Regions from separate parts of the Enterobacter cloacae subsp. cloacae ATCC 13047 genome, predicted to be linked through region 2. Evidence: predicted binding sites of a transcription regulator. Region 2 holds the regulator's gene; the other holds the start of a gene.

Region 1 (8,094 bases), 530 kb from region 2:
TGGCACCGGTAAACGCACCGCGCTCATGGCCAAAGAGATCGCTTTCCAGCAGACCCGCAGGCATGGCGGCACAGTTCATTTTCACCATCCGGCGGCTGTTGCGGTTGCTGAGATTGTGGATCGCGCGGGCAATCAGCTCCTTACCCGTACCGGTTTCGCCCAGGATCAGCACTGTACTGTCGCTTTGCGCGACCATCTCCACCTGTTTGAGCACGCTGTACATGGCATCGCTGCGTCCAATGATTTCGCCAAACTCGCTGTCGACATTGTTAAGCTGTTCCGTCAGCGCCAGGTTTTCATCCACCAGCCGTTCTTTCAGACGGTGGATCTCCTGATACGCCAGCGCGTTATCCAGCGCGATGGAGATACGCTCGGCAATCTGACGCAGCAGCTTCAGGTTGGCGGTGGTGAACACCCCTTCCTCACACTGCGCCAGCTTGAGAACGCCCAGCATGGTGTTACCGGACATCAACGGCAGCAGGCACAGGGTCTGGATTTTGTTGCCCCAGATGTTAAACAGCATTCGCTCGTAAGGCGCCATCACATCCTGCTCGCTGAGATTGAGCAGCAGGATCTCCTTACTTTTAAACACCCGTTCAGAAAGGGTTCCCGCTTCATCCACCTCGCTCTGCTCATGGGCCGGGTTCGCTTCGTCGAGATAGTGCGTGGAGTAGATGTTGAGCTTGCCCTTGCGATGGCCGCGCAAGGCAATGCTGATGGCGTCAATTTTGAAGTAGTGATGGATCTCCTTCGACACTTCGCTGACCAGCTCATCCATGTCGAGACGGGAGAGCACGGCATTGGTGATTGCCACCAGAATGCGGAAGTTGTCACGCTCACGGCTCAGCAGGTCGTAATCCACATTATTGCTGACGCGGCTTTGGATCTGCTCGGCGACGACGGCCACTATCTGGGTGAAGGTGTGCAGACGCTCATATTCCGCCTCGCTCCATGGCTGGTCGGTATTACGGATAAACTCGCAGCCACCAAAAATGTGGCCTTCCACCGCCAGCGGCAGCAGGCTGTAATGACCAAACGGCTGATATAAGGCGCTCCGGGCCAGCATCGGCCACGCCTGACGGAACTCCTCAAAATTGCAGTGCAGCGCTTCCGGCCGGGAAAGAATACGGCGTATCGGCCCGTGAGCGAGATACGTTTCGTCTTCGTATTCAAACGCTTTTCCGTTTTCTCGTGTGGAGAAGTAGCTCGCACGATGGCTCCCGCTATGCCAGAGCACAATGGCGGCGCTGTCTGCCAGTGCAGATTGCCTGACCAGGAGCGTCAGGGCATCGCTCAGCGCACCCAGGTCGGGCTGCTGTAAAAGTGTTCGCGTAATGTCGAACAGACCCTGCTGTCCGAGATCGCTCATCGGTGTATACGGCATAGTGCTTTCCAGTAGAAACGGGCAAAAAAAATTCCGTGCCGACCGCTTTTCACGCGGTTCTAGCAAATGCGGGGTAACGGTTCCGCGTGCGGCAGATCCAGCGTGCGCTTCACGCCATACAGTCCGGCCAGGCGCACCCCTTTGCGCTCAACCACCTCACCAATTATCGCGGCCTCTTTTCCTGACGGATGCGCCCGCAACTGTTCAAGTACGGCTTCGGCCGCGGCGCGCTCAACGCCTATCACCAGCTTGCCTTCATTAGCAAAATTGAGCGGATCCAGTCCCAGCAGCTCGCACAGCCCGCGAACCGCAGGCTTCACGGGCAGGCTGCGCTCAATAAGTTCAATACCGCAGCCGCAGCAGGCCGCGAACTCATGCACCACGGCATTGACGCCGCCACGGGTGGCATCCCGCAGGGCTTTCACGCCGGGGATCGCCCGCAGCGTCTGGATAAGCGGGGTGAGCACCGCGCAGTCGCTGCGCAGTTCCCCGTCCAGCCCCAGCCCTTCGCGCAGGTTAAGGATGGTCGCCCCGTGACAGCCCAGCGTGCCGCTGACCAGCAGCACGTCGCCCACGGCCAGTTGCTGCGCGCCCCAGTGAATATCGGCAGGGATCGCCCCCATCCCGGCGGTGTTGATAAAGAGCTTATCCGCCGCGCCGCGCTGCACCACCTTGGTATCGCCGGTGACGATAGCAATCCCTGCCTCGCGCGCGGTGTGCGCCATGCTGCTGACCACCGCCGCGAGCGTCTCCATCGGCAAACCTTCTTCAAGGATAAATCCGCAGGAGAGGTAGCGCGGAATGGCACCACTGATGGCGACATCGTTCGCGGTACCGCAGACGGCCAGCTTGCCGATATCGCCGCCGGGGAAGAATAGCGGGTCAATCACATAGCTGTCAGTGGAGAAGGCCAGCCTGTCGCCCTGGGCGGTGAGGGAAGCGAGGTCAATGCGGGCCTGGTCTTCCTGCTCGGCGAGCCAGGGGTTATCAAAGGCCTCCATAAACAGCCGGTTTATCAGCTGCTGCATCGCCAGACCGCCGCTGCCGTGCGCCATTTCAACCGTGTTCATGCTTCACTCTCCTGGTTGCGGTACTGATACCATGCGGCACATGCCCCTTCGGAAGAGACCATCAGCGCGCCAAATGCCGTTTGCGGGTTACAGGTGTTGCCAAATAACGGGCAGTGGTGGGGTTTACATCTTCCGGTAAGGACCTCGCCGCAGCGGGCCTGGGGATCGTCGCAAACCTGTTGTGGCTGTGGGCGGAAATGCGTTTCTGCATCAAACGACCGGTAGGCTGGGGTCAGGCGCACGCCGGATTCAGCAATCAACCCCAGCCCGCGCCACTCGCTGTCGCCCTCAACGCTAAACACGTCAGCTATCGCCTGCTGCGCCCGTTCATTTCCGGCATCCGGCACCACGCGGCGGTACTGATTTTCCACCGCGCTCAGGGCTGCTATTTTCTGCTCAACCAGCATGGTGACGCCTTGCAGTAGATCAAGAGGTTCGAAACCAGCGACGACTAACGGGCGATGGTAATCGTCAGCGATAAAGCCGTAGGCCCCGGTACCGATCACCATGCTGACATGGCCCGGTGCAAGGAACGCGTCAATGCCGTTGTCCGGGGCGTCCAGCAGGCTGCGCAGCGTCGGGATAAGCGTAATGTGCTGACAAAAAAAGAAAAAATTGGTGACGTTGCTGCGTTTTGCCTGCTGCAGCGTGATCGCCGTAGCGGGCATGGTGGTCTCAAAACCCAGCCCGAAAAATACCACCTTTCGGCCAGGGTTATCGGTTGCAAGCTTCAGGGCATCCATCGGCGAGTACACGATGCGCACATCCGCGCCGCACGCTTTGGCCTGCAGCAGCGAGCCCTTTTTCCCCGGCACGCGCATCGCGTCGCCAAAGGTACAGAAAATGACGTCAGGCTGGCTGGCAATCTCGATACAGCTGTCAATGCGCCCCATGGGCAGCACGCAAACCGGGCAGCCCGGGCCGTGGATAAACTCAATGTTGTCCGGCAGCAGCTGATCGAGGCCAAATTTGAAAATGGCATGGGTGTGCCCGCCGCAGACTTCCATGATCCGCAGCGGCTTTTCCGCCGTGTGTTTCAGCAGGGCGGCCCGCGTTTTCAGATGACCGATAAGCTGCATCACCTGCTCAGGTGCGCGGTATTCATCAACGTAACGCATAATTACCGTTCCTCGCCGTACAGCAGCACGCCGACGTCCGGCTCCACATCAAACATGTTTTGCAGGGCATCCAGCGTGTCGCGCGCTTCCGCTTCATTAATCACGCTCATGGCAAACCCCACGTGTACCAGCACCCACTGACCAAGGCGCGAGACGCCCGTCTCATCGGTGCTGCCCACCAGCGTTAAATCGACGTCACGCAATATGCCGCAGACCTCCACTTTGGCCTGGTTTCCGTCAATGGAATGGATTTGTCCGGGGACGCCTATGCACATCGTTCACTCTCCAGCCAGTTTAGCCAGTGCGCCATGCCGTCGCCGCGCGTGGCTGAGACCAGCAGGATCGCAATGTCCGGGTTAACTTCACGGGCATAAGCCAGACATTTATCCACGTCGAAATTCAGGTACGGCAGCAGGTCCACTTTGTTCAGCAGCATCAGCGACGCGGCGGCAAACATATGCGGATATTTGAGCGGCTTGTCTTCTCCTTCGGTCACCGAGAGGACCGCCACTTTATGCCGCTCCCCGAGATCGAAGCTGGCCGGGCAGACCAGATTGCCGACGTTTTCGATAAACAGAATGCCGTTATCCTCCAGTGGCAGACGCGGCGCGGCATCGGCAATCATCTGCGCATCCAGATGGCAGCCTTTACCGGTATTGACCTGAATCGCCGGGGTGCCGGTTTCACGAATACGGGCGGCATCGTTGACCGTTTGCTGATCGCCTTCGATCACCGCGCAGGAGACGCGTTCGTTCAGGCGTTTGAGCGTTTCTGTCAGCAGCGTGGTTTTGCCGGAGCCGGGGCTGGAGACGAGGTTGAGCACCAGCTGTTGACGTGCGGCAAACCGGGCGCGGTTGCGGGCGGCGATCTGGTTGTTTTTATCGAGTACGTTGATTTCCACGTTCAGCATCTGGCGCTGGCTCATGCCCGGCGCATGGGTACCCGCCTCGCCGTGGCCGTAATGAAGATCGCCCATATCGGAGCGTTGAGGCGCAAAGCGAATCCCGGTGAGTGCCGCTGCCGGACGCGGTGCGGGGGTAAAAGGGGCGGAGCGAAACGCGGAGTGAGGACGGTGTTCATCCCCTTCGATATACAGGTTGCCTTCGGCGCAACCGCAGGTACTACACATACTTTACTCCTTCTCGATTTCAAGGCGTTGGATCTGCATCCCGTCATCCGCCACGATGCGAAGACCGGTGTGCTGACACTGTGGGCAGCGCTGGACCTTCGACGACAGCAGGGTGACGTACTGCTGACACTGCTCGCACCAGCACTCCGCCTGTTGCTCTTCAATATGAAGTTCGCAGCCTTCCGCCAGCGTGCCGCGGCACACCAGCTCAAAACAGAAGGTGAGGGCGCTGGTTTCGACGCAGGAAAAGGCCCCGATCTTCAGCCACACGCCGGTCACGCGCGTCGCGTGGTTTTGCGCCGCCTGCTGTTCGATGAGTTCCAGTGCTCGCTGGCAGAGGGTGATTTCGTGCATAACGCCTCCTTAATGAATTGCCCCGTTAATGCAATAACAATGCCAGCCTGGTTTTGGTTAGGGGGTGACGATGTCAACGCTGTCGAAATGACACGTCGACACCCTCACGTTGACAGCCTGTTTTGAATTAAATCCATTAAATATCAAAGCATTAAAAACTGGCATGGAATCTGCTTAACAGCCGCTATCTCCATTAACCGGATACCTTCTATGACTATTTGGGAAATTAGCGAAAAAGCGGATTACATCGCGCAGCGTCACCAGCAGTTACAGGACCAGTGGCACCTTTACTGCAACTCACTGGTCCAGGGGATCACCCTCTCCAAAGCCCGTCTTCACCACGCCATGAGCTGTGCGGCGCAGGGGGATATGCGCTTTGTTTTGTTCGGCCATTTCACGATTTACGTCACCCTGGCCGACACCTTCAACAGCCACACCATTGAGTACTACGTCGAGACAAAAGAGGGTGAAAAACAGTGTATTGCGAAGGCGCAACTGATGGCCGACGGCATGGTTGACGGTCACGTCAGCAACCGCGATCGCCAGCAGGTGCTGGAGCACTATCTGGAAAAAATCGCGCCGGTTTATAACGGTCTGTACACAGCCGTTGAACACGATCTCCCGGTCAACCTGAAGCAGCTGATGGATGAACACGCCTCAGCGGACGTGGCCTGATCATCACGTGTCGAGAAGTGTCGACATGACAGTTTTTCGTCAAAAATGACTATCACCAGAGGATGACCCGGTGAACCGTTTTGTAATTGCTGACTCGACGGTCTGTATTGGCTGTCGAACCTGTGAGGCGGCCTGTTCGGAAACGCACCGCCTGCACGGGCTCCAGTCCATGCCGCGCCTGCGCGTCATGCGTAATGAAAAAGAGTCTGCCCCGCAGCTCTGCCACCACTGTGAAGATGCGCCGTGCGCAGGTGTCTGCCCGGTGAATGCCATCACCCGCGTTGACGGCGCGGTACAGCTGAACGAAAGCCTGTGCGTGAGCTGCAAGCTGTGCGGCATAGCCTGCCCGTTCGGTGCGATTGAATTTTCCGGCAGCCGTCCGCTGCATATTCCGGCGAATGCCAATACTCCAAAAGCGCCACCTGCTCCCCCGGCTCCGGCACGTGTCAGTACGCTGCTTGACTGGGTGCCCGGCGTGCGTGCGGTGGCGGTGAAGTGCGACCTGTGCAGCTTCGATGAGCAGGGCCCGGCCTGCGTGCGCACCTGCCCGACCAAAGCGCTGATTCTGGTCAACATTCGCGATATTGCCCGCACCAGCAAACGCAAGCGCGAGCTGACCATTAATACCGACGTCGGCGATCTTTCTCTGCTTCAGGCGCTTAACGAGGGGGCGAAATGAACGCGATATTCATGATTAACAGCGCCGTGGCGTACTTTGCCGCCGCTGCTGTGCTGGCGTGGCTCCTGTCATTCCATAAAACCCTGAGCGGCTGGATCGCCGGTATCGGCGGGGCGGTGGGCAGCCTGATGACGCTGGCAGCAGGTACGGCAGTGTTACTCAGCGGCCAGACCGCCGAAGCAATGATTCCGATCGTCCGTCATACCGTTCAGCTCACGCCGCTGAACGCCATCTGGCTGGTGACTTTTGGCCTGTGCGGGGTGTTTATCAGCCTGTTCAATATTGACTGGCACCGCCATCAGCACACCCGCGCGAATGGTCTGCTGGTTAACCTGCTGCTGGCGTCGGCGGTCTGCACCGTCATTGCCAGCAACCTCGGCGCGCTGGTGGTGATGGCGGAGATCATGGCGCTCTGCGGCGTATTCCTGACGGGATGTAGCGCCTCCGGCAAGCTGTGGTTTGCGCTCGGTCGCCTCGGCACGCTGCTGCTGGCGCTGGCCTGCTGGCTGGTGTGGCAACGTTTCGGCACGCTCGACTTCGCAGCGCTTAACGGTCAGCCGCTGGGAAATGACGTCTGGCTGCTGGGCGTGGTGGGCTTTGGCCTGCTGGCCGGGATCATCCCTCTGCACGGCTGGGTGCCGCAGGCGCACGCGAATGCATCTGCACCCGCCGCCGCGCTGTTTTCCACCGTGGTGATGAAAGTCGGTCTGTTCGGCATTCTGACGATCACCCTGACCGGCGGCCAGCCGCCGCTGTGGTGGGGTGTCGCGCTGCTTATCGCAGGTATGGTTACCGCCTTTGTCGGCGGGCTGTATGCGCTGATGGAGCACAACATTCAGCGTCTGCTGGCGTACCACACCCTGGAAAATATCGGCATTATCCTGCTCGGCATCGGCGCAGGCGTGACCGGCCTGGCACTTAATCAACCGGCGCTGATTGCCGCCGGGTTTATCGGGGGGCTGTATCACCTCGTTAACCACAGCCTGTTTAAAAGCACCCTGTTCCTGGGCGCGGGCAGCGTCTGGTTCCGTACCGGTCATCGGGATATCGAAAAACTCGGCGGCATTGGTAAAAAGATGCCGGTGATTTCTCTCGCCATGCTGGTCGGGCTGATGGCGATGGCCGCGTTGCCGCCGCTGAACGGCTTTGCGGGCGAGTGGGTGATCTACCAGTCCTTCTTCGCGCTCGGTCAGAGCGACGCCTTTATCGCCCGGCTGCTCGGCCCGCTGCTGGCGGTTGGGCTGGCGATAACCGGGGCGCTGGCGGTGATGTGTATGGCAAAAGTCTACGGCGTCACCTTCCTCGGCGCACCGCGCACGCGGGAAGCGGAAAACGCCTGCTGCGCCCCGATACTGATGTGTGCCAGCGTGGTCGCGCTGGCGCTGTGCTGCATCGCGGGCGGGGTCGCCGCCCCATGGCTGCTGCCGCTGCTGGGTAACGTCATTCCACTGCCGCTGACCCTTGCGCATACCACCGTCTCCCAGCCGATGATGGCGCTGTTGCTGATTGCTGCACCGCTGCTGCCGTTTGTGCTGATGCTGTTCTTCAGGCGCGACCGACTCCCCTCCCGCTCGCGCGGGGCGGCCTGGGCCTGCGGCTACGAACACGAACAATCGATGGTCATCACCGCCCACGGTTTTGCCATGCCGGTGAAAGAGAACTTCGCTGCCGTGCTGAAGCTGCGC
Region 2 (8,094 bases):
CATGCTCATCCGCTTGCGCACAGTATACAGGCGCGACCGCGACATCTCCGGTACGTTTTCGCCGTCGAAGAGGATTTCACCGCTATCGGGTGGGATCTGCCCACCGATAAGTCGCAGCAGGGTCGTTTTACCGATCCCGGACGGTCCCATGATGGCTGTGATTTTGCCATGCGGCACGGTCAACGAAATATCATCAAATATCAATCTGTTGCCGCGAGAAAAGCTCACCCCACGGACATCGACTAAATTCGCCATCGTTTGGCTCATTTACGGTTCCTTTCTTACCCTGCTTCATGCGAAGCGTGAAGCTTAAATCAGCCCTAAACCCCACATTTTTACAGAATATTAGCCGTAGAGGTTAGCGAAAGCTGGCATTTGTTTTACTTTTCCGGCGCATAAAGTCAAAATTAGGAATTCGTTACGTCTTAGGCTGTATGCAGCGCTAACAATTCCCGCGCGGTGGACCGGCGAGTATACCTGAAGAAAGGACTTTTGATGCTTTTAGCAACAGCACTGTTAATAATTGGTTTACTTTTGGTGGTCTACAGTGCTGACCGTTTGGTGTTTGCTGCATCGATCCTGTGCCGCCTCACTGGCGTCCCACCTGTTGTCATCGGGATGACCGTGGTCAGTGTTGGAACCTCCCTGCCTGAAATCATCGTCTCTGTGACGGCATCGCTGCATGGTCAGATAGACCTTGCTGTTGGCACCGCGATTGGCTCTAACATCGTCAATATTCTGCTTATTCTGGGCCTGGCCGCGTTGCTCCATCCATTTCGCGTGCATTCTGATGTTCTGCGCCGGGAATTGCCGCTAATGTTGATCGTAAGCCTGTTGGCAGGATGCGTATTTTACGATGGCGTTCTGAGCTACAGTGACGGCATTTTCTTGCTGGCGCTGGCGGTCATCTGGCTGCTCTATAGTGTTAACATTGCCCGCCTGGCGGAAAAACAGGGTCAGGACAGCCTGACGCGTGAGCAGGTCGCCGAGCTACCGCGTGAAGGTACGCTGCCTGTGGCACTGCTCTGGCTGGGTGTCGCGTTGATCATTATGCCCATGGCAACACGGATGGTCGTGGATAACGCGACGGTACTGGCGAATTATTTCGCCATGAGCGAACTGACCATTGGCCTGACCGTGATCGCCATCGGCACCAGCCTGCCGGAGCTGGCCACGGCCATTGCCGGGGCACGTAAAGGTGAAGATGACATCGCCATCGGCAATATTATCGGCTCGAACATCTTCAATATTGCCATCGTCATGGGCCTGCCAGCCCTGATAACGCCCGGGCCGTTTAACCCGCTGGCCTTCTCACGTGATTACGGGGTGATGTTGCTGGTGAGCGTTATCTTTGCCCTGCTCTGCTGGCGGCGGCAACGACAGATCGGCAAAGGCGCAGGCGCGCTGCTGACGGGTGGATTTATCGTATGGATGGCGATGCTGTACTGGCTTTCGCCTCTTCTCTCTGGGTAAACGGAAACGCATTATGTCGCAAATAGAATTGCAGCCGGGTTTTGACTTTCAGAAAGCAGGCAAAGACGTTCTGGAGATTGAACGTGAAGGTCTGGCGCAGTTAGATCAGTACATTAATCAGGATTTCAGTCTGGCCTGTGAGAAGATGTTCTACTGTGTCGGTAAAGTCGTGGTAATGGGGATGGGCAAGTCCGGCCACATTGGCCGCAAAATGGCCGCCACTTTCGCCAGCACCGGCACCTCCTCCTTCTTTGTACATCCAGGAGAAGCGGCACACGGCGATCTGGGCATGGTGACGCCGCAGGATGTCGTCATTGCGCTGTCAAACTCCGGGGAGTCCAACGAGATCCTGGCGCTGATACCGGTTCTGAAGCGGCTGCAGGTCCCGCTCATTTGCATGACCAGCCGCCCGGAAAGCAGCATGGCACGTGCGGCGGATATTCACCTGTGCGTGAAAGTGCCGAAAGAGGCCTGCCCACTGGGTCTCGCGCCAACATCCAGCACCACCGCAGCGCTGGTAATGGGCGACGCGCTTGCCGTTGCGCTCCTTGAAGCCCGCGGTTTTACCCCTGAAGATTTCGCGCTTTCCCATCCTGGCGGTGCGCTGGGTCGGAAACTGCTGCTGCGGGTTAACGATATTATGCATACTGGCGATGAAATCCCTCACGTCAGTAAAGAGGCCTCCCTGCGTGATGCGCTGCTGGAAATCACCCGTAAAAACCTGGGCATGACGGTGGTGTGTGACGATCTGATGAAGATCGAGGGGATTTTCACCGACGGTGACCTGCGTCGCGTGTTCGACATGGGCGTGGATGTTCGCACGCTGGGTATTGCCGATGTGATGACGCCCGGCGGGATTCGCGTTCGCCCGGGCACGCTGGCGGTGGATGTACTGAACCTGATGCAGTCCCGACATATCACCTCAGTGATGGTTGCCGATGGCGACCAATTGCTGGGTGTGGTACATATGCATGATCTGCTGCGCGCAGGCGTAGTGTAATGAAGGATAAGACAATGAGTAATGCGGGTGCATCCCTTGCAACCTGTTATGGTCCGGTCAGTGCCCACGTGATGGTAAAGGCAGAAAATATTCGCCTGCTGATTCTGGATGTGGACGGCGTACTGTCCGATGGCCTGATTTACATGGGCAATAATGGTGAAGAGCTAAAAGCGTTCAACGTTCGCGATGGCTACGGTATTCGTTGTGCGCTCACATCGGGTATCGAGGTTGCCATCATCACCGGGCGAAAAGCTAAACTGGTAGAAGATCGCTGTGAAACGTTGGGCATTACCCATCTGTATCAGGGACAGTCCGATAAGATGGCTGCTTTCAATGATTTACTGGGTAAACTGTCTATCGCGCCAGAACATGTGGCCTATGTCGGTGACGACCTGATCGACTGGCCGGTAATGGCTGAGATTGGCCTGAGTGTCGCGGTTGCGGATGCGCATCCGCTGCTGATCCCGCGGGCTGATTATGTTACCCACATCAACGGTGGCCGTGGTGCCGTACGTGAAGTCTGCGATCTGCTTCTGCTGGCGCAGGGCAAGCTTGATGAGGCCAAAGGGCAATCGATATGAGTAAAACCAGACGTTGGGTTATCATTCTGCTTTCGCTTGTCGCACTGATACTGATTGGCGTGAACCTTGCCGATCGTGACGATACGCAAACGGAAGTGATCAACAATAACGATCCAACCTATAAAAGCGATCACAGTGATACCGTAGTCTATAGCCCGGAAGGTGCGCTGAACTATCGCCTGATTGCCCAGCACGTTGAATATTTTTCAGATGACGGTATTTCGTGGTTTACCCAGCCGGTCATGACGACGTTTGATAAGGACAAAGTGCCGACGTGGTCGATTAAGTCCGACCGGGCAAAACTGACGAATGACCGTATGCTTTATCTTTATGGCCATGTTGAAGTCAACGCCCTGACCGCTGACTCACAACTGCGCAAAATTACGACAGATAATGCCCAGATCAACCTGGTTACTCAGGATGTGACGTCGCAGGATCTGGTCACTCTGTACGGCACAACATTTAATTCCAGCGGTTTAAGAATGCGCGGGAACTTACGCAGCAAAAACGCCGAGCTGATTGAAAAGGTTAGAACCTCCTATGAAATTCAAAACAAACAAACTCAGCCTTAAAGTAATTATCGCCAGCGCGATGCTGGCGGCCAGTCTTCCCGCGCTTGCTGTTACTGGCGATACCGAACAGCCGATCCATATCGAGTCCGATACGCAGTCTCTTGATATGCAAGGTAATGTCGTTACCTTTACCGGCAACGTGGTTATGACCCAGGGCACCATCAAGATTAACGCCGATAAGGTGGTCGTTACCCGTCCAGGTGGCGAACAGGGCAAAGAGATCATTGATGGCTACGGCAACCCGGCCACGTTCTACCAGATGCAGGACAACGGCAAGCCAGTGAAGGGCCATGCCAGCCACATGCATTATGAACTGGCGAAAGATCTGGTCATCCTTACCGGTAACGCCTATCTGGAACAGCTCGATAGCAATATCACCGGCGATAAAATCACCTATCTGGTGAAAGAGCAAAAAATGCAGGCCTCCAGCGAGAAAGGCAAACGCGTCACCACCGTGTTAGTGCCGTCTCAGCTGCAGGACAAAGGCAAGGGCCAGGCCCCGGCACAGAAGAAGAGTAACTAATTCGTTATGGCAACATTAACTGCAAAAAATCTCGCGAAGGCCTATAAGGGCCGCCGTGTCGTGGAAGATGTCAGTCTGACCGTCAACTCCGGCGAAATTGTTGGCCTGCTTGGTCCAAACGGTGCAGGTAAAACCACGACCTTCTACATGGTCGTGGGTATTGTCCCACGCGATGCCGGTAACATCATCATTGATGATGAAGACATCAGCCTTCTGCCACTGCACGCGCGCGCGCGCCGGGGTATTGGCTACCTGCCGCAGGAAGCCTCCATTTTCCGTCGCCTTAGCGTCTTCGATAACCTGATGGCCGTTCTGCAAATTCGTGACGACCTGACCAGCGAACAGCGTCAGGATCGCGCCAACGAGCTGATGGAAGAGTTTCACATTGAGCACCTGCGCGATAGCCTTGGGCAGGCGCTGTCCGGGGGGGAACGCCGCCGTGTTGAAATTGCACGCGCGTTGGCAGCAAACCCGAAGTTCATCCTGCTGGATGAACCATTTGCAGGCGTTGACCCCATCTCCGTTATCGACATTAAACGTATTATTGAGCATCTGCGCGACAGCGGTCTTGGCGTGTTGATTACTGACCACAACGTCCGTGAAACACTGGCCGTATGTGAACGTGCGTATATCGTGAGCCAGGGCAACCTGATCGCCCACGGTACGCCACAGCAGATCCTCGAAGATGATCATGTTAAGCGCGTCTATCTTGGGGAAGACTTCAGACTCTGATAGGGTAGAGGTAACGTAACGCCGAACCGGAGAAAAATGCTCTGAACATGAAGCAAGGTTTGCAATTAAGGCTCAGCCAACAACTGGCGATGACGCCGCAGTTACAGCAGGCGATTCGCCTGTTGCAACTGTCCACATTAGAACTCCAGCAGGAGCTCCAGCAAGCGCTGGACAGCAATCCGCTGCTGGAGCAAGCCGATCTTCATGACGAGGTAGACACTCAGCAATCACAGGACACTGAAGCCCTCGATACCGCCGATGCACTCGAACAAAAAGAGATGCCGGACGAGCTTCCGCTGGATGCCAGCTGGGATGAAATCTACACCGCCGGAACCCCTTCCGGCACGCGTGCAGACTACCAGGACGATGAGCTACCGGTCTATCAGGGTGAAACCACCCAGTCACTACAGGATTATCTGATGTGGCAGGTGGAGCTGACCCCTTTCTCCGATACCGATCGCGCGATTGCTACATCGATTGTCGATGCCGTTGACGACACCGGCTATCTGACCGTCACGCTGGACGATATTCTGGAAAGCATGGGCGATGACGAGATTGAACTTGAAGAGATAGAAGCCGTTCTGAAGCGCATTCAGCGTTTCGACCCGGTGGGCGTAGCAGCGAAAGACCTGCGCGACTGTCTGCTGATCCAGCTTTCGCAGTTCAGCAAAGAGACGCCCTGGATCGATGAAGCCCGCTTAATCATCAGCGATCATCTGGATCTGCTGGCTAACCATGATTTCCGTACCCTGATGCGCGTTACGCGTCTGAAAGAAGAGGTGCTGAAAGAGGCGGTTAATCTGATTCAGTCGCTCGATCCTCGCCCCGGCCAGTCGATCCAGACCAGTGAGCCTGAATATGTCATACCTGACGTGCTGGTCAGAAAACACAACGGCCGCTGGGTCGTTGAACTCAATTCAGACAGCATTCCTCGCCTGCAAATCAATCAGCAATATGCCTCCATGTGCACCAGCGCGCGTAACGACGCCGACAACCAGTATATTCGTAGCAATCTGCAGGAAGCGCGTTGGTTAATCAAAAGCCTGGAGAGCCGCAATGATACGCTGTTGCGTGTGAGCCGCTGTATCGTCGAACAACAGCAGGCTTTCTTTGAGCAGGGCGAAGAGTATATGAAACCGATGGTGCTGGCGGATATCGCCCAGGCCGTCGAGATGCATGAATCAACGATTTCCCGCGTGACCACGCAGAAGTATCTGCACAGTCCTCGCGGTATATTTGAGCTTAAGTATTTCTTCTCCAGCCATGTGAATACCGAAGGCGGTGGCGAAGCCTCGTCAACGGCGATTCGTGCACTGGTGAAGAAGTTGATCGCCGCGGAGAACCCCGCGAAGCCACTGAGCGACAGTAAGTTAACCACCATGCTGTCCGACCAGGGTATTATGGTGGCACGTCGTACTGTTGCGAAGTATCGAGAGTCTTTATCCATTCCGCCGTCTAACCAGCGTAAACAGCTGGTCTGACACAACCGATAAGGAAGACACTATGCAGCTCAACATCACTGGACAAAACGTCGAAATTACTGAAGCCTTACGCGACTTTGTGAACACGAAATTCGCAAAACTCGAGCAGTATTTCGAAAGGATCAATCAGGTCTATATTGTGTTGAAAGTGGAGAAAGTGACTCATATCTCGGATGCAACCCTGCATGTCAATGGGGGCGAACTCCACGCCAGTGCGGAAGGGCAAGACATGTACGCTGCTATCGACGGCTTGATTGATAAGCTTGCAAGACAGCTCAATAAACATAAAGATAAACTGAAACAACACTAATTGTCCGGGCAGTTAACGGGTGCAGGAAGGCCTGTTGTGGAGCACAACAGGCCATTTGTACAGTTAGCGCTTAGGTGAAATTATGATGAACAACGATTCCGCTCTTCAATTGAGCAATGTCCTTAACCAGGAATGTACCCGCAGTGGCGTTCACTGCCAGAGCAAAAAACGTGCGCTGGAGATTATCAGTGAACTGGCCGCAAAACAGCTGGGCCTGCCACCGCAGGTCGTATTCGAAGCCATCCTGACCCGTGAAAAAATGGGCAGTACCGGTATCGGCAACGGCATTGCGATCCCGCATGGCAAACTGGAAGAGGACACCCTGCGTGCCGTCGGTGTGTTTGTGCAACTGGAAACGCCTATTGCCTTTGATGCCATCGATAACCAGCCCGTTGATCTCCTCTTCGCGCTGCTGGTTCCTGCCGATCAGACGAAAACCCATCTGCATACGCTTTCACTGGTCGCTAAACGCCTGGCCGATAAAACCATCTGCCGTCGACTGCGCTCAGCGCAAAGTGATGAAGAGCTTTATGAAATTATCACTGAAGCAGAAGGCAGTCAGGATGAGGCATAACCAGGAGATGGCCTTCACATCTGTTGTCCTGAGGAGAAACGGAACATGGTGCTGATGATTGTCAGTGGCCGTTCAGGGTCGGGGAAATCCGTCGCCCTGCGCGCGCTGGAAGACATGGGTTTTTACTGCGTAGATAACCTGCCGGTGGTACTGCTGCCCGAGCTGGCGCGCACCCTTGCAGACAGACAAATCTCTGCCGCCGTCAGCATCGACGTCCGTAACATGCCTGAATCGCCAGAAATCTTTGAACAGGCGATGAGCAACCTGCCGGACACCTTTTCACCTCAGCTGTTGTTCCTTGATGCGGACCGCAACACGCTGATCCGTCGCTACAGCGATACCCGTCGTTTGCACCCGCTTTCCAGCAAGAACCTCTCTCTGGAGAGCGCAATCGACGAAGAGAGCGACCTGCTGGAGCCCCTGCGCTCACGTGCCGATTTGATTGTCGACACCTCCGAAATGTCCGTTCACGAGCTGGCAGAAATGCTGCGTACCCGTTTACTGGGCAAACGCGAGCGTGAACTGACAATGGTGTTTGAGTCATTCGGCTTTAAGCACGGCATACCTATCGATGCGGATTATGTTTTCGACGTGCGCTTCCTGCCAAACCCACACTGGGATCCGAAACTGCGTCCAATGACCGGTCTGGATAAACCCGTCGCGGCGTTCCTCGACAGGCACACAGAAGTTCACAATTTTATCTACCAGACGCGAAGCTACCTTGAGCTATGGTTACCTATGCTGGAGACAAACAATCGTAGCTATCTGACGGTGGCGATTGGCTGTACCGGCGGTAAACATCGTTCGGTCTATATCGCCGAACAGCTGGCCGACTATTTCCGTTCACG

Evidence for each region. Region 2 encodes sigma-54, which starts transcription at its own class of promoters, with help from an activator protein. Its sites were predicted from a motif close to GTTGGCACANNTTTCGCTNT; they were not measured.
Region 1: hypA (hydrogenase maturation nickel metallochaperone HypA) is a predicted target of sigma-54. The motif match lies at 5,083-5,102, and genes of this name have one in related genera.

Annotation. Positions count from the first base shown of each region.
Region 1 covers NC_014121.1:4,167,544-4,175,637, reverse strand. The annotation lists gene flhA (formate hydrogenlyase transcriptional activator FlhA) at 1-1,384, opposite strand, end outside; gene hypE (hydrogenase expression/formation protein HypE) at 1,444-2,454, opposite strand; gene hypD (hydrogenase formation protein HypD) at 2,451-3,572, opposite strand; gene ECL_RS20300 (HypC/HybG/HupF family hydrogenase formation chaperone) at 3,575-3,847, opposite strand; gene hypB (hydrogenase nickel incorporation protein HypB) at 3,838-4,701, opposite strand; gene hypA (hydrogenase maturation nickel metallochaperone HypA) at 4,705-5,055, opposite strand; gene hycA (formate hydrogenlyase regulator HycA) at 5,266-5,730, shown strand; gene ECL_RS20280 (4Fe-4S dicluster domain-containing protein) at 5,801-6,409, shown strand; gene hycC (formate hydrogenlyase subunit 3) at 6,406-8,094, shown strand, end outside.
Region 2 covers NC_014121.1:4,695,973-4,704,066, forward strand. The annotation lists gene mlaF (phospholipid ABC transporter ATP-binding protein MlaF) at 1-267, opposite strand, end outside; gene ECL_RS22835 (calcium/sodium antiporter) at 496-1,473, shown strand; gene kdsD (arabinose-5-phosphate isomerase KdsD) at 1,487-2,473, shown strand; gene kdsC (3-deoxy-manno-octulosonate-8-phosphatase KdsC) at 2,488-3,054, shown strand; gene lptC (LPS export ABC transporter periplasmic protein LptC) at 3,051-3,626, shown strand; gene lptA (lipopolysaccharide ABC transporter substrate-binding protein LptA) at 3,595-4,149, shown strand; gene lptB (LPS export ABC transporter ATP-binding protein) at 4,156-4,881, shown strand; gene rpoN (RNA polymerase factor sigma-54) at 4,929-6,362, shown strand; gene hpf (ribosome hibernation promoting factor) at 6,385-6,672, shown strand; gene ptsN (PTS IIA-like nitrogen regulatory protein PtsN) at 6,755-7,246, shown strand; gene rapZ (RNase adapter RapZ) at 7,292-8,094, shown strand, end outside.